4 regions of the Streptomyces vinaceus genome follow, and region 4 is predicted to be linked to each of the others. Evidence: riboswitches for the same ligand, from Rfam matches in the RefSeq annotation. Region 4 holds a riboswitch; each other region holds the start of a gene.
What was found. A riboswitch is a leader RNA that binds a small molecule or an ion and turns the genes downstream of it on or off. The one in region 4 is predicted to bind cobalamin.
Positions count from the first base shown of each region.

Region 1 (4,046 bases), 6.9 Mb from region 4:
CACCTGTCCTCGGGGCTACGGCCGGGCCAGCAGGCCTTCCGGATGGCCACGCAGCTCGCGCTGCTGGAGCACGCCGAGGAGCTGGACGGGCTCGCGTCGGACTTCGCGCCCGGCTCCACCGCGCACGGGTTGGCCCGGATCGGCATCGCCAACTACTTCGCCGCCGCGCTGATCCTCCCGTACAAGGCGTTCCACAGCGCCGCAGAGGCATTCCGCTACGACATCGAACGCCTGACAGACCACTTCGGCATCGGCTACGAGACGGTCTGCCACCGCCTCAGCACTCTGCAACGCCCCAGGCTGCGCGGGGTGCCCTTCTCGTTCGTCCGGGTGGACCGGGCGGGCAACATGTCCAAGCGGCAGTCCGCCACCGGATTCCACTTCTCCCGCGCGGGCGGCACCTGCCCGCTCTGGAACGTCTACGAGGCCTTCGCCGCGCCCGGCCGGATCCACGTCCAGGTCGCCGCCATGCCCGACGGGCAGCGCCACCTGTGGACAGCCCGCGCGGTCACGCGCCATCGCGGCGGCTGGGGCCAGCCCGGCAAGACCTTCGCCATCGGGCTGGGCTGCGAGATCCGGCACGCCTCCCGGCTCGTGTACTCCGACGGCCTCGACCTGGACAACACCGCGGCCGCGACGCCCATCGGCATGGGCTGCCGACTCTGCGAGCGGCTCGACTGCCCCCAGCGGGCCGTCCCGCCCCTCGGGCGTCCGCTGGCCGTGGACGAGAACACCAGCACCTTCGTCCCGTACCAGGTCGCCGACCGCCCGGAGTAGGGCCCGGCCGCAGGAACCGGCCTCAGGAACCGCCCAGCCGGGAAGCCTCCGCCGCCGTCACCGGCTCGCCGGCCCGGACCCCGTGCAGGACGTGCGCCAGAACCTCCGCGCCGCGCACGACGCGGGGGCCCGGCCGGTTGAAGTAGGCGGGGCCGTCCACCACCCACACCGCGCCGGCCCGTACCGCGGGCAGTTCCTCCCAGCCGGGCAGGGACGTCAGCAGCTCCCGTTCGCGTACGGTGCGCTCCGGGGCGAACCCGCAGGGCAGCAGGAGCAGCACGTCCGGGCGGGCGGCCCGGACCGTCTCCCAGTCCATGGGCCGGGTGTGCTCGCCCGGGGCGGCGATCAGCGCCTCGCCGCCCGCGTACGTGATCTGCTCGGGCACCCAGTGCCCGGCCGGCCAGAGCGGATCCAGCCATTCGATCGCCACGACCCGGGGGCGCGGCCGCCCCGAGGTGAGCCCGCGTACGGCGTCCAGCCGGTCGGCGAGTTCCGCCCGCCGGGCCCGCGCGTGATCCGGTACGCCGAGCAGCTCACCCACCGTGACCAGGCAGTCCAGCACGTCGCCGAGAGTGCGCGGCTCCAGGCTGAGCACACGGGGCCCGCCGTCCAGGACGCGCACGGCCCGGCTGACCCCCGCGTACGAGACGGCGCAGACGTCGCACAGGTCCTGGGTCAGGACCACCTCGGGGGCCAGGGCGCCGAGGGCGTCGGTGTCGAGCGTGTACAGCGAGGAGCCGCTGTGAGCGGCGCCGCCGACCGCGTCGGAGATCTCCCGGCTGGTCAGGGCGTCGGAGGAGAGCCCGGCGGACGTCACCACCGGTACCCCGGCCACGGCCTGCGGAGGCCAGTCGCACTCGTGCGTACGGCCCACCAGATCGGCGGCGAGGCCGAGTTCGGCCACGATGTCGGTGGCTGCCGGGAGCAGCGAGACGATGCGCATGCCTTGAGCGTAGATCGAGCCGCGGAGTGGGGGTGGACTTACTAGGACGTCCAACTATATGTTCGTGACAAGCCCGCGGTGCAGGGAAGCCGGTGTGAATCCGGCGCGGTCCCGCCACTGTGACTGGGGAGTGCGTTCTTCAGCAGGTCAGGCCACTGACGGAAACCATCCGTCGGGAAGGCCGGAGAACGCGCGTCGATCCGGGAGCCAGGATACCGGCCGTGGGGTGTTCCGTGTTGTCCACGAGGATGGAGCAGACACGCATGGCACCGGTACGTGACCACGGCCCTGGTGATCCGGCGGAGTACCCGAACGGCGAGGGCCTGTCCTCGCGTTCGTGACTCGACGAGGGCGCCCCCGGCCCTTTCCTGTCCCCGCGGCGAGCCCGCAGTGCGCACCCCGATCGGTGCCGGACTGCGGCAGCGCCGCGCCTTCCTCGGATCCTCACCTGACGAGAGAGCAGGCATCGATGGTCCGCGAGCTCACCCATTTCATCGGCGGAAAGCACACCACCGGCACCTCCGGTCTCTTCGCCGACGTGTACGACCCCAACACCGGCACCGTCCAGGCCCGGGTCCCCCTGGCGGGCCGCGCCGACACCGAGGCGGCGATCGCGTCCGCCGAGGAGGCCCAGGAGGAATGGGGCCGGTGGAACCCTCAGCGGCGCGCCCGCGTCCTGCTGCGCTTCCTCGAACTCATCGAGGGCGAACGCGAGTCGCTGGCCCGGCTGCTGTCCTGTGAGCACGGCAAGACCGTCGCCGACGCCCACGGTGACCTCCAACGCGGCCTGGAAGTAGTGGAGTTCGCCGCCGGGATCCCGCACCTCCTCAAGGGCGAGTTCACCGACAACGCCGGCACCGGCATCGACGTGCACTCGCTGCGCGCGCCGCTGGGCGTCGTGGCCGGGATCACCCCGTTCAACTTCCCCGCGATGATCCCGCTGTGGCAGGCCGCGCCCGCCCTGGCCTGCGGAAACGCCTTCATCCTGAAGCCCTCCGAGCGCGCCCCCTCCGTACCCCTGCGGCTGGCCGAACTGTTCCTGGAGGCCGGCCTGCCGCCCGGCGTGCTCAACGTCGTCAACGGCGGTAAGGAAGCCGTGGACACCCTGCTCGAAGATCCCCGGGTCCAGGCCCTCGGATTCGTCGGGTCGACCCCCGTCGCCGCGCACGTCTACGCCACCGCCGCCGCGCACGGCAAGCGCGCCCAGTGCTTCGGCGGCGCCAAGAACCACATGATCGTGATGCCGGACGCCGACCTCGACCAGGCGGTGGAGGCCCTGATCGGTGCCGGCTACGGCTCCGCGGGTGAGCGCTGCATGGCCATCGCCGTCGCCGTGCCCGTGGGCGAGGAGACCGCCGACGCCCTGGTGGCGAAGCTGAAGGAGCGCATCGCCGCCCTGCGCATCGGCACCTCCGACGACCCGGAAGCCGACTTCGGGCCGCTGGTCAGCCAGGACGCCCTCGACCGGGTCCGGCGCTATGTGGACATAGGCGTCGACGAGGGCGCAGAACTCGCCGTGGACGGCAGGGGTTTCACCCTCCCCGGGCACGAGACCGGGTACTTCGCCGGAGCCACCCTCTTCGACCGGGTGACCCCGCAGATGCGGATCTACCGCGAGGAGATCTTCGGCCCGGTGCTGTCCGTCGTACGGGCCCGCGACTACGAGGAGGCCCTGCGCCTGCCCACGGAGCACCCGTACGGCAACGGCGTCGCGATCTTCACGCGCGACGGGGACACGGCACGCGACTTCACCCGCCGGGTGGGCGCCGGCATGGTCGGTGTCAACGTGCCGATCCCCGTACCGGTGGCCTACCACACCTTCGGCGGCTGGAAGCGGTCCGGCTTCGGCGACCTCAACCAGCACGGGCCCGACTCGATCCGCTTCTACACCCGCACCAAGACCGTCACCTCGCGCTGGCCCTCCGGGGCCAAGGAGAGCGCGAGCTTCACCATCCCGACGATGGGATGAGCGCCGTGACCACCCTCACGCAGGACCAGCTCGCCCTCGCCGAGGTCACCCTCGATTTCGCGCAGGAACACCTGGCCCCGCACGCCGTCGCCTGGGACCGGGACAAGCACTTTCCCGTCGACGTCATCCGACGGGCGGCCTCCCTCGGCCTCGGCGGGGTCTACGTCCGCGAGGAGCACGGCGGTTCGGGACTCAGCCGCAGCGACGGCGTCCTCGTCTTCGAGACGCTCGCCACCGGGTGCCCCTCCATCGCCGGATACCTGTCGATCCACAACATGGTCGCCTGGATGGTGGACCGCTACGGGGACGACGGACAGCGCCGGCGCTGGCTGCCCGCCCTGTGCGCCGCCGACACGC
Region 1 is NZ_CP023692.1:7,211,436-7,215,481, forward strand. Features, by position in the region: gene CP980_RS32510 (short-chain fatty acyl-CoA regulator family protein) at 1-777, shown strand, start outside; gene CP980_RS32515 (cobalamin-binding protein) at 800-1,720, opposite strand; cobalamin riboswitch at 1,780-1,958, shown strand; gene CP980_RS32520 (CoA-acylating methylmalonate-semialdehyde dehydrogenase) at 2,190-3,689, shown strand; gene CP980_RS32525 (acyl-CoA dehydrogenase family protein) at 3,686-4,046, shown strand, end outside.
Region 1: linked by a shared signal. The riboswitch ahead of CP980_RS32520 (CoA-acylating methylmalonate-semialdehyde dehydrogenase) and the one ahead of CP980_RS01510 (prenyltransferase/squalene oxidase repeat-containing protein) in region 4 are both predicted to bind cobalamin.

Region 2 (4,046 bases), 5.3 Mb from region 4:
GGCGTCGGCCGCGTACCGGCCGGCGGCGACCGCGGCGGCGCCGGCCCCGACGAGAGTGGTCGCGACGGCCGCGGCGGTCGCTGTGGCGGAAGGCACGGCTCCAGTGTCGAGGCGGGAGCGCCTGCGGGCCACTGGAGCGGAATGCTCCGATTGCGGCCGGACGAGGACGGGAAGAGATGGCGCGGCGGTCCGGCGGGCCCCCCGGCGGGGAGTGATCTACGTCTCCCCCCGAACCCCTCCGGGGCCGGCCCGAGGGACCGGAACCCCTTGCGGAGCCACTCGGTTACCCGGGGTTGACGTGCATGTATCGCCGTATCAGCGGCAAAATGGGGATGAAGGTCCCGATGACGTGACGGGCCAGTACACCGGTGCGCCCCAGCCAGTTCACCTTCCGTTCATCCAGGTTGCCTACGGTCGCCGAGCCACTGACGTCAAACAGAAGCCTGGGTAAATGGAGCACATAACGCTTCTCCTCGGGATCGTGATCATCACCGCTCTCGTGTTCGACTTCACGAACGGTTTCCACGACACAGCCAACGCGATGGCGACCACCATCTCGACCGGCGCCCTCAAGCCCAAGACGGCGGTGGCCATGTCCGCCGTGCTCAACCTCGTCGGCGCGTTCATGTCCGTGGAGGTCGCCAAGACGATCTCCAAGGGCCTGGTCAACGAAGAGGGCATCCAGCCAGAAGTGATCTTCGCCGCCCTGGTCGGCGCGATCCTCTGGAACCTCGTCACCTGGCTGGTCGGACTCCCCTCCAGCTCCTCGCACGCCCTGATGGGCGGCCTGGTCGGCGCGGCCGTCGCCTCCGCGGGCCTCGGCGCCGTCAACGGCGGCACGCTCGTCACCAAGGTGCTGCTGCCCGCGATCGCCGCGCCGATCGTGGCCGGTGTGGCCGCGATGCTGGCCGCCAAGGTCACGTACAAGCTGGGCGGGAACGTCGGCAAGAAGACCTCCGCCAAGGGCTACAAGGCCGGTCAGATCGCCTCGGCGGGTCTCGTCTCCCTCGCGCACGGCACCAACGACGCGCAGAAGACGATGGGCATCATCACCCTGGCGCTGGTCGCCGGCGGCGCGCTCGCGCCCGGCTCCAACCCGCCGGTCTGGGTCATCGTCTCCGCCGGCATGGCGATCGCCATGGGCACCTACCTGGGCGGCTGGCGCATCATCCGCACCATGGGCAGCGGCCTGACCGACCTGCAGCCGCAGCAGGGCTTCGCCGCCCAGACCTCGGCCGCGAGCGTCATCCTGGCCTCCTCCACCCTCGGCTTCTCCCTCTCCACCACCCACGCGTGCTCCGGCGCCGTCATGGGTGCGGGCCTCGGCCGCAAGGGAGGCGTGGTCCGCTGGTCCACCGCCAGCCGCATGTTCATCGCCTGGGGCCTGACCCTGCCGGCCGCCGCCGTCGTCGCCTCCGGTGCCGAGCTGGTCATGCGCACCGGTGACGTCGGTGTCGCCGCCGTCGCGCTCTTCCTGGTCGCCTCCTGCGTCGCCATCTGGCTCATCTCGCGCCGCCAGGTCGTCGACCACAGCAACGTCAACGAGGTGCAGCCGGCCGCGGCCGAGGAGCCGGGCGTCGTCACCACGGCCATGGCCGCCGTCACCGTCCCGCCGACGGTGGCCGCCGAGGCCGCCGCCGGTACGACCGCCGCGGTCACGGACGAGGCGCTGAAGGCCACCATCCCGGCGGCCGCACCGACCACGCCGGCGGCCCCCGCCGCCGCGGTCTGACCCCGAGAACGACAGAGGAATCCGCAGTATGAAGATCGACTGGGCAGCACTCGGCTCCGTCTTCGGGGTCAGCCTCTCCGCCACCGTCGCCCTCGTGGCCCTGTTCACCCTGGGTCTGGTGGGCCTCTCCAAGCACGAGACCGCCACCGAGCAGGGCGGCGCCGCCACCCTCGCCCGCAGCGGCGCGTACGCCTGCTTCGCGCTCGTCGCGGCGGCCGTGGGGTACGGGATCTACCTGATCGTCAGCTGACCCGGTCCGACCGACCGGTCCACGGCGTGCCGAAGCTCCCTCCGGGATTCCCGGGGGGAGCTTTCGTGCGCCCGCGACCCGCCTCCCTGACCTGCACCGCCGCAGGTCAACGGCGAGTTGACGGGCCTTCTCGGTGCGTGGTGGACTGCCCGAGCCAATACGGCGGCATGGAGAGGAAGTCCGGTGCGAATCCGGCGCGGTCCCGCCACTGTCACCGGGGAGCACGCGGCGCGTGCGCCCCGGGAGCCAGGAACTCCCACCGCCGGACACGTCGAACCAGGGCGCGGACCCTGAGTGAGGACATACCTGCACCATGCGTGCCGACCGCGTCTTCGCGTACGGCGCCACGGCGGGCCTGATCGGCGACCGGATCCTCGGTGATCCGCGCCGGGGGCACCCCGTGGCCGCCTTCGGACGAGCCGCCACCGCCGTCGAGCGCGCCCTGTGGCGCGACGACCGCGCACGGGGCGTTCTGCACACCCTCATATGCGCCGGGGGCGCGGCAGCCGTCGGCGCGCTGGGCGCCCGCGCCGTGCGCTCCCGGCCCGCGGCCACCCGTATCGCCCTGACCGCGGTGGCCACCTGGGCCGTCGTCGGCGGCACCTCGCTGGGCCGGGAGGCCCGCGCCATCGGCGGCGCGCTCGCCGCCGGGGACGCCGAGGTGGCCCGGGAGCGGCTGCCGCACCTGTGCGGGCGCGATCCGCAGGCCCTGGACGGGCAGCAGATGGCCCGCGCCGTCGTGGAGTCGGTCGCCGAGAACACCTCCGACGCGGTGGTCGGCGCCCTGGTGTGGGGCGCCGCGGCCGGTGTCCCGGGGCTGCTGGCGTTCCGCGCCGTGAACACCCTGGACGCGATGGTCGGCCACAAGTCCCCGCGCCACCTGCGCTACGGCTGGGCCTCGGCCCGGCTCGACGACCTCATGGGCTGGCCGGGCGCCCGGCTGACCGCGCTGGCCGCCGCGGCGGCCGGGCCCGACCGGCGGGGAGCCGTACGCGCCTGGCGCGCGGACGCCGCCGCACACCCGAGCCCGAACGCCGGGCCCGTGGAGGCCTCCTTCGCCGGGGCGCTCGGGGTGCGGCTGGGCGGGACCCTTTCGTACGGCGGGCGCATCGAGCACCGGGCCGTGCTGAACGGCGAGGAGGGGCGGCCGGTGGAGGCCGCCGACATCGAACGCGCGGTACGGCTGTCCCGTCAGGTGACGTGGCTGGCGCTGGGGGCGTGCGTGGCACTGCGCTGTGCGGTCTCGTACGGCATACGGAAGGGGCGCGGATGAGCGGCGCGAAGCAGCTCGGCGGGGGACTTCTCGTCGCCGGCACCACATCGGACGCGGGCAAGAGCGTGGTCACGGCGGGCATCTGCCGCTGGCTGGCCCGGCAGGGCGTGAAGGTGGCGCCGTTCAAGGCGCAGAACATGTCGCTGAACTCGTTCGTGACGCGCGAGGGCGCCGAGATCGGGCGCGCGCAGGCGATGCAGGCGCAGGCGGCCCGCGTGGAGCCGACGGCGCTGATGAACCCGGTGCTGCTCAAGCCCGGCAGCGACCGCAGCAGCCAGGTGGTGCTGCTGGGCAAGCCGGTGGGCGAGATGAGTGCGCGCGGCTACCACGGGGGGCGCCAGGAGCAGTTGCTCGGCGTCGTCACGGACTGCCTGGAGCAGCTGCGGGGCACGTATGACGCCGTGATCTGTGAGGGGGCCGGCAGTCCGGCCGAGATCAACCTGCGCCGGACCGACATCGTGAACATGGGCATCGCGCGGGCCGCCCGGTTCCCGGTGGTCGTGGTCGGGGACATCGACCGGGGCGGGGTCTTCGCCTCGTTCTTCGGGACGACGGCCCTGCTGTCGCCGCAGGACCAGTCGCTGATCGCCGGATACATGGTCAACAAGTTCCGCGGCGACGTGTCGCTGCTGGAGCCCGGCATGGAGATGCTGCGCGGCCTGACCGGGCGCGCCACGTACGGGGTGCTGCCGTTCAAGCACGGCCTGGGCATCGACGAGGAGGACGGGCTCCGGGTCTCCCTGCGGGGCGCGGTGCGCGAATCGGTCGTGGCCCCGCCGCTCGGCGAGGAC
Region 2 is NZ_CP023692.1:5,644,061-5,648,106, reverse strand. Features, by position in the region: gene CP980_RS25465 (alpha/beta hydrolase family protein) at 1-96, opposite strand, end outside; gene CP980_RS25460 (inorganic phosphate transporter) at 452-1,732, shown strand; gene CP980_RS25455 (hypothetical protein) at 1,761-1,982, shown strand; cobalamin riboswitch at 2,107-2,257, shown strand; gene CP980_RS25450 (cobalamin biosynthesis protein) at 2,296-3,255, shown strand; gene CP980_RS25445 (cobyric acid synthase) at 3,252-4,046, shown strand, end outside.
Region 2: linked by a shared signal. The riboswitch ahead of CP980_RS25450 (cobalamin biosynthesis protein) and the one ahead of CP980_RS01510 (prenyltransferase/squalene oxidase repeat-containing protein) in region 4 are both predicted to bind cobalamin.

Region 3 (4,046 bases), 2.0 Mb from region 4:
CGATCTCCGCGATGATGCTGGAGAACGAGAAGGCCTGGCGCACCGAGGAGGAGATCCGCGAGGGCCTGCTGGAGATCTGGCGGGTCATGCAGGCGTGCGTCGCGCGCGGCATGTCGCGCGAGGGCATCCTGCCGGGCGGCCTGAAGGTCCGCCGCCGGGCCGCGAACACCGCCCGCAAACTGCGCTCCGAGGGCGACCCCCAGGCGCTGTCGATGGAGTGGATCACCCTCTACGCGATGGCCGTGAACGAGGAGAACGCGGCCGGCGGCCGGGTGGTCACGGCTCCGACGAACGGCGCCGCGGGCATCATTCCCGCGGTCCTGCACTACTACATGAACTTCGTGCCGGGCGCGGACGAGGACGGCGTGGTCCGCTTCCTGCTCGCCGCGGGTGCGATCGGCCTGCTGTTCAAGGAGAACGCCTCGATCTCCGGCGCCGAGGTCGGCTGCCAGGGCGAGGTCGGCTCGGCCTGCTCGATGGCGGCGGGCGCCCTCGCCGAGGTCCTGGGCTGCACCCCGGAGCAGGTGGAGAACGCGGCCGAGATCGGCATGGAGCACAACCTGGGCCTGACCTGCGACCCGGTGGGCGGCCTCGTCCAGATCCCGTGCATCGAGCGCAACGGCATGGCGGCGGTCAAGGCCGTCACCGCGGCCAGGATGGCCATGCGCGGCGACGGCACCCACAAGGTGTCCCTCGACAAGGTCATCAAGACCATGAAGGAGACCGGCGCCGACATGAAGGTCAAGTACAAGGAGACCGCCCGCGGCGGCCTGGCGGTCAACGTCATCGAGTGCTGATCCTCTGATCCGGCACCCATGACGAAGGAGGGGCCCGGCGCAGCGCGCCGGGCCCCTCCGGCGTGCCAGGGCACGGTGCATTCGCAGGCCAACGGAGGTTTGCCCGGAGTTGATCACGCGTGAGGGCGAACCCTCGGCTCCGGGCTGGTCTCTCGATGATCACATGCGCCATGGTGATCACGTGACGTCGCGGCCACACCCCCGGCGGCCGGCCAACCGCCTTGGACCGCAGCCTTTTTGTGTACGGGAGGACTTCATCATGGCAAGCAACCGCAGCATCCGCGTCCTGGCGGCTGTCGCAGCGCTCCCCTTCGCCGTCGCGCTCTTCACGGGCACGGCCCAGGCCGACAACGGTGCCGGTGCGGGCGTCTCGTCCAACGCCGCCGTCGGCGAGATCCTCGGCAGCGGTATCGCCGGCAGCAACCTCGGCAACTCCTCCACCACCCAGCAGGTCGCCACGGGCTCCGGGGCGTCCAACCAGAACGACGGCGCCCAGGCCAACGGCGCCGGCTACACGGCCATCGGTCAGGCCAACGGCTCGTTCGTCTTCCACCCCGTCCCGTAACGGACCGGTGACGCGGCGGCCCGCCCTCCCCCCGGAGGGCGGGCCCCTTCGCGTTCCCGGCCCCGTTCCTGTGCGAAGACGGGCCCAGCGGCCCCCGGGGTCGGGACCTTCGGCCCGCGGGGGCGGCCGGGGGGTGGGCTAGCTTGCCCGAGAGGGGCCGCGAGCGCCCCGGGCGGGGCACGACAGAGAGGCGCAGCGCATGGACGGCATCGAGTACCGCGTCCTCCCCCTCCGGCTGGAGGCCTCCCCCGAGCCCGTGCCGGTGTCCGGGGCCTTCACGTACCGCCGCGACCGGCCCTACGAGCTGGCGCTCGACTTCCGCGGCGCCGGGACGCACCTGGCGCGCTGGGTGTTCTCCCGGGACCTGCTGCTCGACGGGGAGACCTGCGTGACGGGCGAGGGCGACGTCCGGGTGTGGCCGCGCTGGCAGGGCGGGGAGCCGCGGGTCTTCCTCGCCTTCAGCAACGGCGCGCAGAGCTGCGTGGTGTCCGCCCGGGCGAAGGACGTGCGGGTGCTGTGCCGGCGGCTGGTCGCCCTGGTGCCGCGCGGCGAAGAGCGGCGGCACTACGACCTGGACGCCCAGCTGAGCACCCTGCTGCCCCGATAAATGACGTTTCCATAAGATCCGTTGAGTTGGGCCCGGTTTGGGTGCAACCATGAGCGTCCGGCCCGCGCCGCTCGTCGTGAACGCCCGCTGGGGCGAGCGCCGCCTTCGCCTCGACGCCGGCGGTCCGCTCCTCCACCCTGCACGCGCCCGAGCGGCTCGTGCTGGACGTCGCGCACCGCGACGAGTGCCGGTGAGACCGCGCCGAGCGCCCCGCGCCTGCCGGCGGGCGTTCGGGCCGGGTTGGTGCAGGTCCGTCCCTCCGACTAGGGTCAGCTGGCCTTGGTGTACGGGAAACCGGTGGGAAACCGGTGCGGCCCTCGCCACTGTGAACGGGAAGTCCGGCTCCACTCCTTAGGGAAGCCACTGGGCGGCGCGGGAGGTTCCGCACCGCCCGGGAAGGCGGGGTCAGGGCATCAGCACCCGTGAGCCAGGAGACCGGCCGGGGCGCGTTGTCCATCCACGAGGTGCTGGAGAGGTCTCCCCACTCATGCATATAGCCGAGGGGTTCCTGCCCCCTTTGCACGCGGTCGCCTGGGGCGCCGCGTCCGCTCCGTTCGTCGTCCACGGTGTCCGCGCCCTCTCCCGCGAGGTGAAGGCGAACCCGGAGAGCACGCTGCTGCTCGGGGCGTCCGGAGCGTTCACGTTCGTCCTGTCCGCCCTCAAGATCCCGTCCGTGACGGGCAGTTGTTCGCACCCCACCGGGACCGGGCTCGGAGCGATCCTGTTCCGGCCGCCCATCATGGCGGTGCTCGGCACGATCACCCTGCTCTTCCAGGCGCTGCTGCTGGCGCACGGCGGGCTGACCACCCTCGGCGCGAACGTGTTCTCGATGGCGATCGCCGGGCCGTGGGCCGGGTACGGGGTGTACCTGCTGCTGAAGCGCTTCGACGTGCCGCTGATGGTGACCGTATTCTTCGGCGCGTTCTTCGCCGACCTGGTGACCTACTGCGTGACGTCCGTGCAGCTGGCGCTGGCCTTCCCGGACCCCGGCACCGGGTTCCCGGGCGCGCTCGCGAAGTTCGGCGGCATCTTCGCGGTGACGCAGATCCCGCTCGCGGTGAGCGAGGGGCTGCTGACGGTTCTCGTGATGCGGCTGCTGATGCAGTCGAGCAAGTCGGACCTGGTCCGGCTGGGCGTCGCGAAGTTCACCGGTCGCAGCGAGCAGAAGGCGGCCGTGTGATGGGCATGAGCCGGAACGCGAAGATCAACGGCCTGCTGCTGCTCCTGGTGGCGGCGCTGGCCGTGCTGCCGATCGCGCTGGGGATGGGCGAGGGCAAGGAGGAGCCGTTCGCGGGCGCCGACGCGCAGGCGGAGTCGGCGATCACGGAGCTGAAGCCCGACTACGAGCCGTGGTTCTCGCCGCTGTACGAACCCCCGTCCGGGGAGGTCGAGTCGGCCCTGTTCGCCCTCCAGGCGGCCCTGGGCGCGGGTGTGCTCGCGTACTACTTCGGCGTCCGCAAGGGACGCCGCCAGGCGACCGCGGCGGCCGCGGCCCGGCCGGACGCCTCCGCGGACCGGCCCGACACCGCCGCCTCGGAGTCGTAGGCGGTGCTGCCGATCGACGTGGCGGCGCACGCGAGCCGGTGGCGGCGCCGGCATCCCCTGGAAAAGGCCCTGCTGGGGCTCGGCCTGACGGTCAGCGCCGTATGCCTGCCGCCCTGGCCCGGCGGTCCGCTGGTCGCCGCCGCCACGCTCGCCGTGCTGCTCGGCCCGGCCGGCGTGGCCGGGCGGCAGCTGTGGCGGGCCTTCCGGATCCCGCTGGGCTTCTGCTTCACCGGCGCGCTCCCACTGCTGGTGGCCGTCGGCGGCCCCGGCGGGTTCGTCTCGCTCGCGCCCGACGGCCCCCGGCACGCCGCCGAGCTGCTGCTGCGGACCTCGGCGGCCTCCCTCGGCGTGCTGCTCTTCGCCTTCACCACGCCCGTCTCGGACGTGCTGCCCCGGCTGGTCCGGGCCGGGGTCCCGGCGCCGGTGGTGGACGTGGCCCTGGTCATGTACCGCATCGGCTTCCTGCTGCTGGACTCGATGACCCAGGTCCGGCGCGCCCAGGCGGCCCGGCTGGGCCAGTCCGGGCGGGCGG
Region 3 is NZ_CP023692.1:2,330,391-2,334,436, forward strand. Features, by position in the region: gene CP980_RS10100 (L-serine ammonia-lyase) at 1-797, shown strand, start outside; gene CP980_RS10105 (hypothetical protein) at 1,057-1,362, shown strand; gene CP980_RS10110 (SsgA family sporulation/cell division regulator) at 1,562-1,969, shown strand; cobalamin riboswitch at 2,233-2,427, shown strand; gene CP980_RS10115 (energy-coupling factor ABC transporter permease) at 2,457-3,149, shown strand; gene CP980_RS10120 (energy-coupling factor ABC transporter substrate-binding protein) at 3,155-3,514, shown strand; gene cbiQ (cobalt ECF transporter T component CbiQ) at 3,518-4,046, shown strand, end outside.
Region 3: linked by a shared signal. The riboswitch ahead of CP980_RS10115 (energy-coupling factor ABC transporter permease) and the one ahead of CP980_RS01510 (prenyltransferase/squalene oxidase repeat-containing protein) in region 4 are both predicted to bind cobalamin.

Region 4 (4,046 bases):
GTTCAAGCTGAGCGCCGGCGATCAGGTGTCCTTCACCTGGACGTCCTTCTAGAGCCTGTCGTCAAAGTGATCTTGGGTTGTGGATCATGGAGTGATGATATGCCGCCATGAACTGTCCGATGCCGAGTGGGAGCTCATACGTCCCTTGCTGCCCCGGCCTGCGCTGGGGCGGCCCCGGCAGGACGACCGGATGGTCCTCAACGGGATCGTATGGAAGTTCCGCACCGGTGTCCCCTGGCGGGACGTGCCCGAGCGGTACGGCCCGTGGGCCAGCCTCCACACCCGCTTCCGGCGCTGGGCGGCGGACGGCACGTTCGACCGGATGCTGCGGGCCGCGCAGGCGAACGCGGACGCGGCGGGTGACATCGACTGGCTGGTGTCGGTCGATTCCACCATCGTCCGCGCCCACCAGCACGCCGCCGGGGCCCGAAAAGGGGGCACCAAAACCCGGCCCTCGGCCGGTCCCGGGGCGGCCTGACCAGCAAGGTCCACCTCGCCTGCGACGCGACCGGCCGCCCGCTCGCATTCGTCCTGACGGGCGGGAACACCAACGACTGCACCCGGTTCACCGCGGTGATGGACGCCATCCAGGTGCCCCGCCTCGGACCGGGCCGGCCCCGGAGCAGACCCGATCGCGTCATCGGCGACAGGGGCTATAGCTCCAAGGCGATCCGCACCTGGCTGCGGCGCCGCGGCATCAGGCACACCATCCCTGAGCGTGCCGACCAGGTGCGCAACCGGGCCCGGAAAGGAAGCCTCGGCGGCCCACCTCCGGCCTTCGACAAGGAGGTCTACAAGCACCGCAAGGTCGTGGAACGGTGCTTCAACCGCTTGAAGCAATGGCGCGGGATAGCCACCCGATACGACAAGACCGCCGAGTCCCACCAAGCAGCCGTCTCCCTCGCCTCGCTCCTGATGTGGGCGTGACACGTTGAAGTCACTTCTTACAGGGGCTCTCCGGCGCGACGGTCAGTCCGAGAAAGGACTCCGGTAACGGACGCTGAGAACGGCTCTCGTTCGGTGCGCGGCAGCGGCACTTCGACCAGTTTGCCGTCATAGATCATCCATAGGCCGAAGCAGTCGTCCTCCTCGTCACGAACGAGGACTTGAACGGAGTGCGGATCCGGCCATGCCAGAGACTCCAGGTGGCTCAGCAACCCACGCCAGTTGTGGCGGATGAACTGAACAACCCACGCGTAACACTCTTCGGACGGCGTGCGCAGCCCGGCGAACATATGGTCATCCACCGGTGTGAAGCACTGGTGCCAATCCCGGCTGTCGCTGGGGCGAGTGAGGGGTTCCATGACCTCTTCGGCCCGTCGCGCCAGGACGATGACCTCTGTGTATCGACTCATCAGCCCATCATGACCGTGCCCCGTCAGAATGGGACCGAGAGGCGATCACACTTTGACGACAGGTCCTAGTCCGGTACTCGGGGGCCGCGGACCCGAAGGTCCGCGGCCCCCGAGGGTGTTGGGTGATCAGGCGCCCCATCGCAGGGCGATGGTGTCGCCCACGTTGACGACCTGGCCCCGGGCGGCGGCGGCGAAGGCCGAGCCGTCGATGCTCACCTTCCAGGTGCCGGAGCCGCTGTTGGCCTTGCCGTTGATGTCGGTGACGGTGCCGGACCCCGAGGCGGGGGTGACGCTCGTGACGCAGCCGGACGGGGTGGCCGCCGTGGTCGCCGCGTTCAGGACGTCGCCGAGGGTGGTGGTCGTACCGGTCGGGGTGAAGGCCACGGAGCAGACCTTGAGGTTGCCCGCGCCGTCGTCGACGGTGAGGGCCAGCTTGGTCGCGGTACCGGCGGTGAAGGCCGTCTGGGCGACCCACTGCGGGGCGCCGGGGGTGACAGGGACCGGCGGGGCCGCGGTGAATCCGCCGCCCGCGACGGCGCGCAGGGCGTCGATGGAGGCGTACGCGGACGGGGTGGTGTCGGTCGGCTTGTACTTGAAGCCGCCGGCCGGGTTGTACTGGTTGGCTATCAGGAAGTCGATCGGGGTCTTGCCCGCGACGGTGAGGAAGTCTCCGGTCTGTGGGTTGAAGCCACAGGCGTTGAGGCCCGCGACGCCCCAGCCGTTGGAGCTGGTGTTGACCCCGTACAGGGAGTTGAAGGCACCGGTCGCGGTGACGAGCTTGCTCTTCAGGAAGTTCTTCGCCTGGACGACGTCCGTGTCCGTGTTGGGGACGCCGGAGACGCAGAGGGCCGCCATGGCCGCGCCGGTCATGTCCACATCGCCCGCCGAGTTGAGGACGGTCGGGTTGCCCTCGGCCTTGTTGTAGGTCCAGCCGCCGTCGACGTGCTGGTTGGCGCGGATCCGGGTGACCATCGAGTCCGTGAGCGCCTGCGGAACGCGCGCGCCGCCGGCCTGGGTCTTGGCGCCGCCCAGCGAAAGCGCGGCGAATACGGTGCCGTTGAAGTTCCCGGAGGGGCCGAAGTAGCCCGCCTCCGCCGTCTGCCAGTACGCGTAGATGTTCGCGACCAGGTTGCGGGAGGCCGAGACGCGGGCCGGGTCGATGCCGGCGGCGTACGCGTTCAGCGCGCCGCGCTCGTAGTCGGTGACGACCGGGGAGGCCGACGGCCAGCCGGACGTGGAGAGCAGGTTGCGGTAGACGGACCGGGCGTTCTTCGTGGTGTCGCCACCGGGGTAGACGTCGACGACGGCCGTACCGGCGGCGGCGAAGGCGCTGAACGCCCACTCGTTGGACAGCCCGGAGCCGGCGTACGAACCGTCCGCCGCCTGCAGCGACTTGAGGTAGGCGACCCCATTGGTCTTGGACGCGGCGATCTGCGCGGGCGAGGAGGTCGCGAAGGCGGGCAGCGCGGTGAGGGCCAAGGCGCCGAGCGCGGCGGGCACCGCGAGCGCGAGGCGGCGGGAGGTACGGGGACGGGACATGGCCTGCTCCTGGAATCGGCGGACGCCGACCGCGTCCGGCACGCGCTCCGCCACCGCGCGGGGCGCACGGCGGGGCAAGCCGGAGGGCCGCCGTCCGGAACGCGTGGTACGGCTTCCTGTACTGCATCGCCGTATGGGCATTCGGGCTCGGAGACGGCCCCCGCCGTCCCACACCGCTGCGCGTCAGCTCCGGCTTCTCACCGGATTCCCCCATCTGGCAGCCCAGGACGCTACCTGAGTGATCAAGGCTCCGCCAGCCGCCGCGAGCCGCGCTGCCGGAGGGACGCTGGAGCGTTCGCCGGTGAGACGCATCCCACCTTGACGCTGTCTTTATCGGCGTGTTCCACTCCGACTGATAAGCACTCAGTTCCAGGGGAAGCCGGTCGGAATCCGGCGCTGACCCGCAACCGTAGGCCCGGCACCGCCGGGCGAGCCGGACTGCCTGGAGCCAGGTTTTGCAGCGAGAAACGCCGTCGCGGACTACGGCGTGGTTCGAACGGCTTCCCTTGCGCTCCTCGTGCGACCGAAGCCCTTTGCCACGCACACGTCCGCCCGGCCGACACGAGGGGCCGTGGTGGGGACCGCAGAGCTGGCAGAGCGACGCACGGGGAAAAAGAGGCTGGTGTCGCTGATATCGGCGGTACTGCTGGCCTTCGGCGCGAGCGTCTCCTTGGTCACCGGGAGCCCGTCCGCCGCGGCCGACCCCATCGAGGGCTGCACGGCCACGACCGGCGCGATCGTCGCCGTCGACTTCGGCCCGTTCGGGGGCAAGGTCGAGCGGGGCTGTGACACCACGCCCACCACGGGCTACGACCTGCTCCACGAGGCCGGTTTCACCACCGAGGGCACCGTCCACGACGGCCCGGCCTTCATCTGCCGCATCGGCAAGGGGTCCTTCAACTCCGGTACGCAATACCCCACCGCGGAGAAGGAACCCTGTGTCCTGACCCCGCAGGCCACCGCCTACTGGTCGTACTGGACCGCCTCGCCCGGCCAGCAGAACTGGACCTACAGCCCGCTCGGTGCGATGGCCCGCACCCCGGGGCCCGGCGACGTCGACGCCTGGGTGTTCGGCGGTACGGACGTCGGCGGCACCTCGGGCAAGCCCGCCTTCTCGCCCGCCGACGTCCGCGCGGGGGGCGGCGGCCCCGG
Region 4 is NZ_CP023692.1:324,190-328,235, forward strand. Features, by position in the region: gene CP980_RS01495 (DUF4430 domain-containing protein) at 1-52, shown strand, start outside; one part of gene CP980_RS01500 (IS5 family transposase) at 95-434, shown strand; one part of gene CP980_RS01500 (IS5 family transposase) at 434-927, shown strand; gene CP980_RS01505 (hypothetical protein) at 945-1,355, opposite strand; gene CP980_RS01510 (prenyltransferase/squalene oxidase repeat-containing protein) at 1,482-2,894, opposite strand; cobalamin riboswitch at 3,010-3,137, opposite strand; gene CP980_RS01515 (prenyltransferase/squalene oxidase repeat-containing protein) at 3,469-4,046, shown strand, end outside.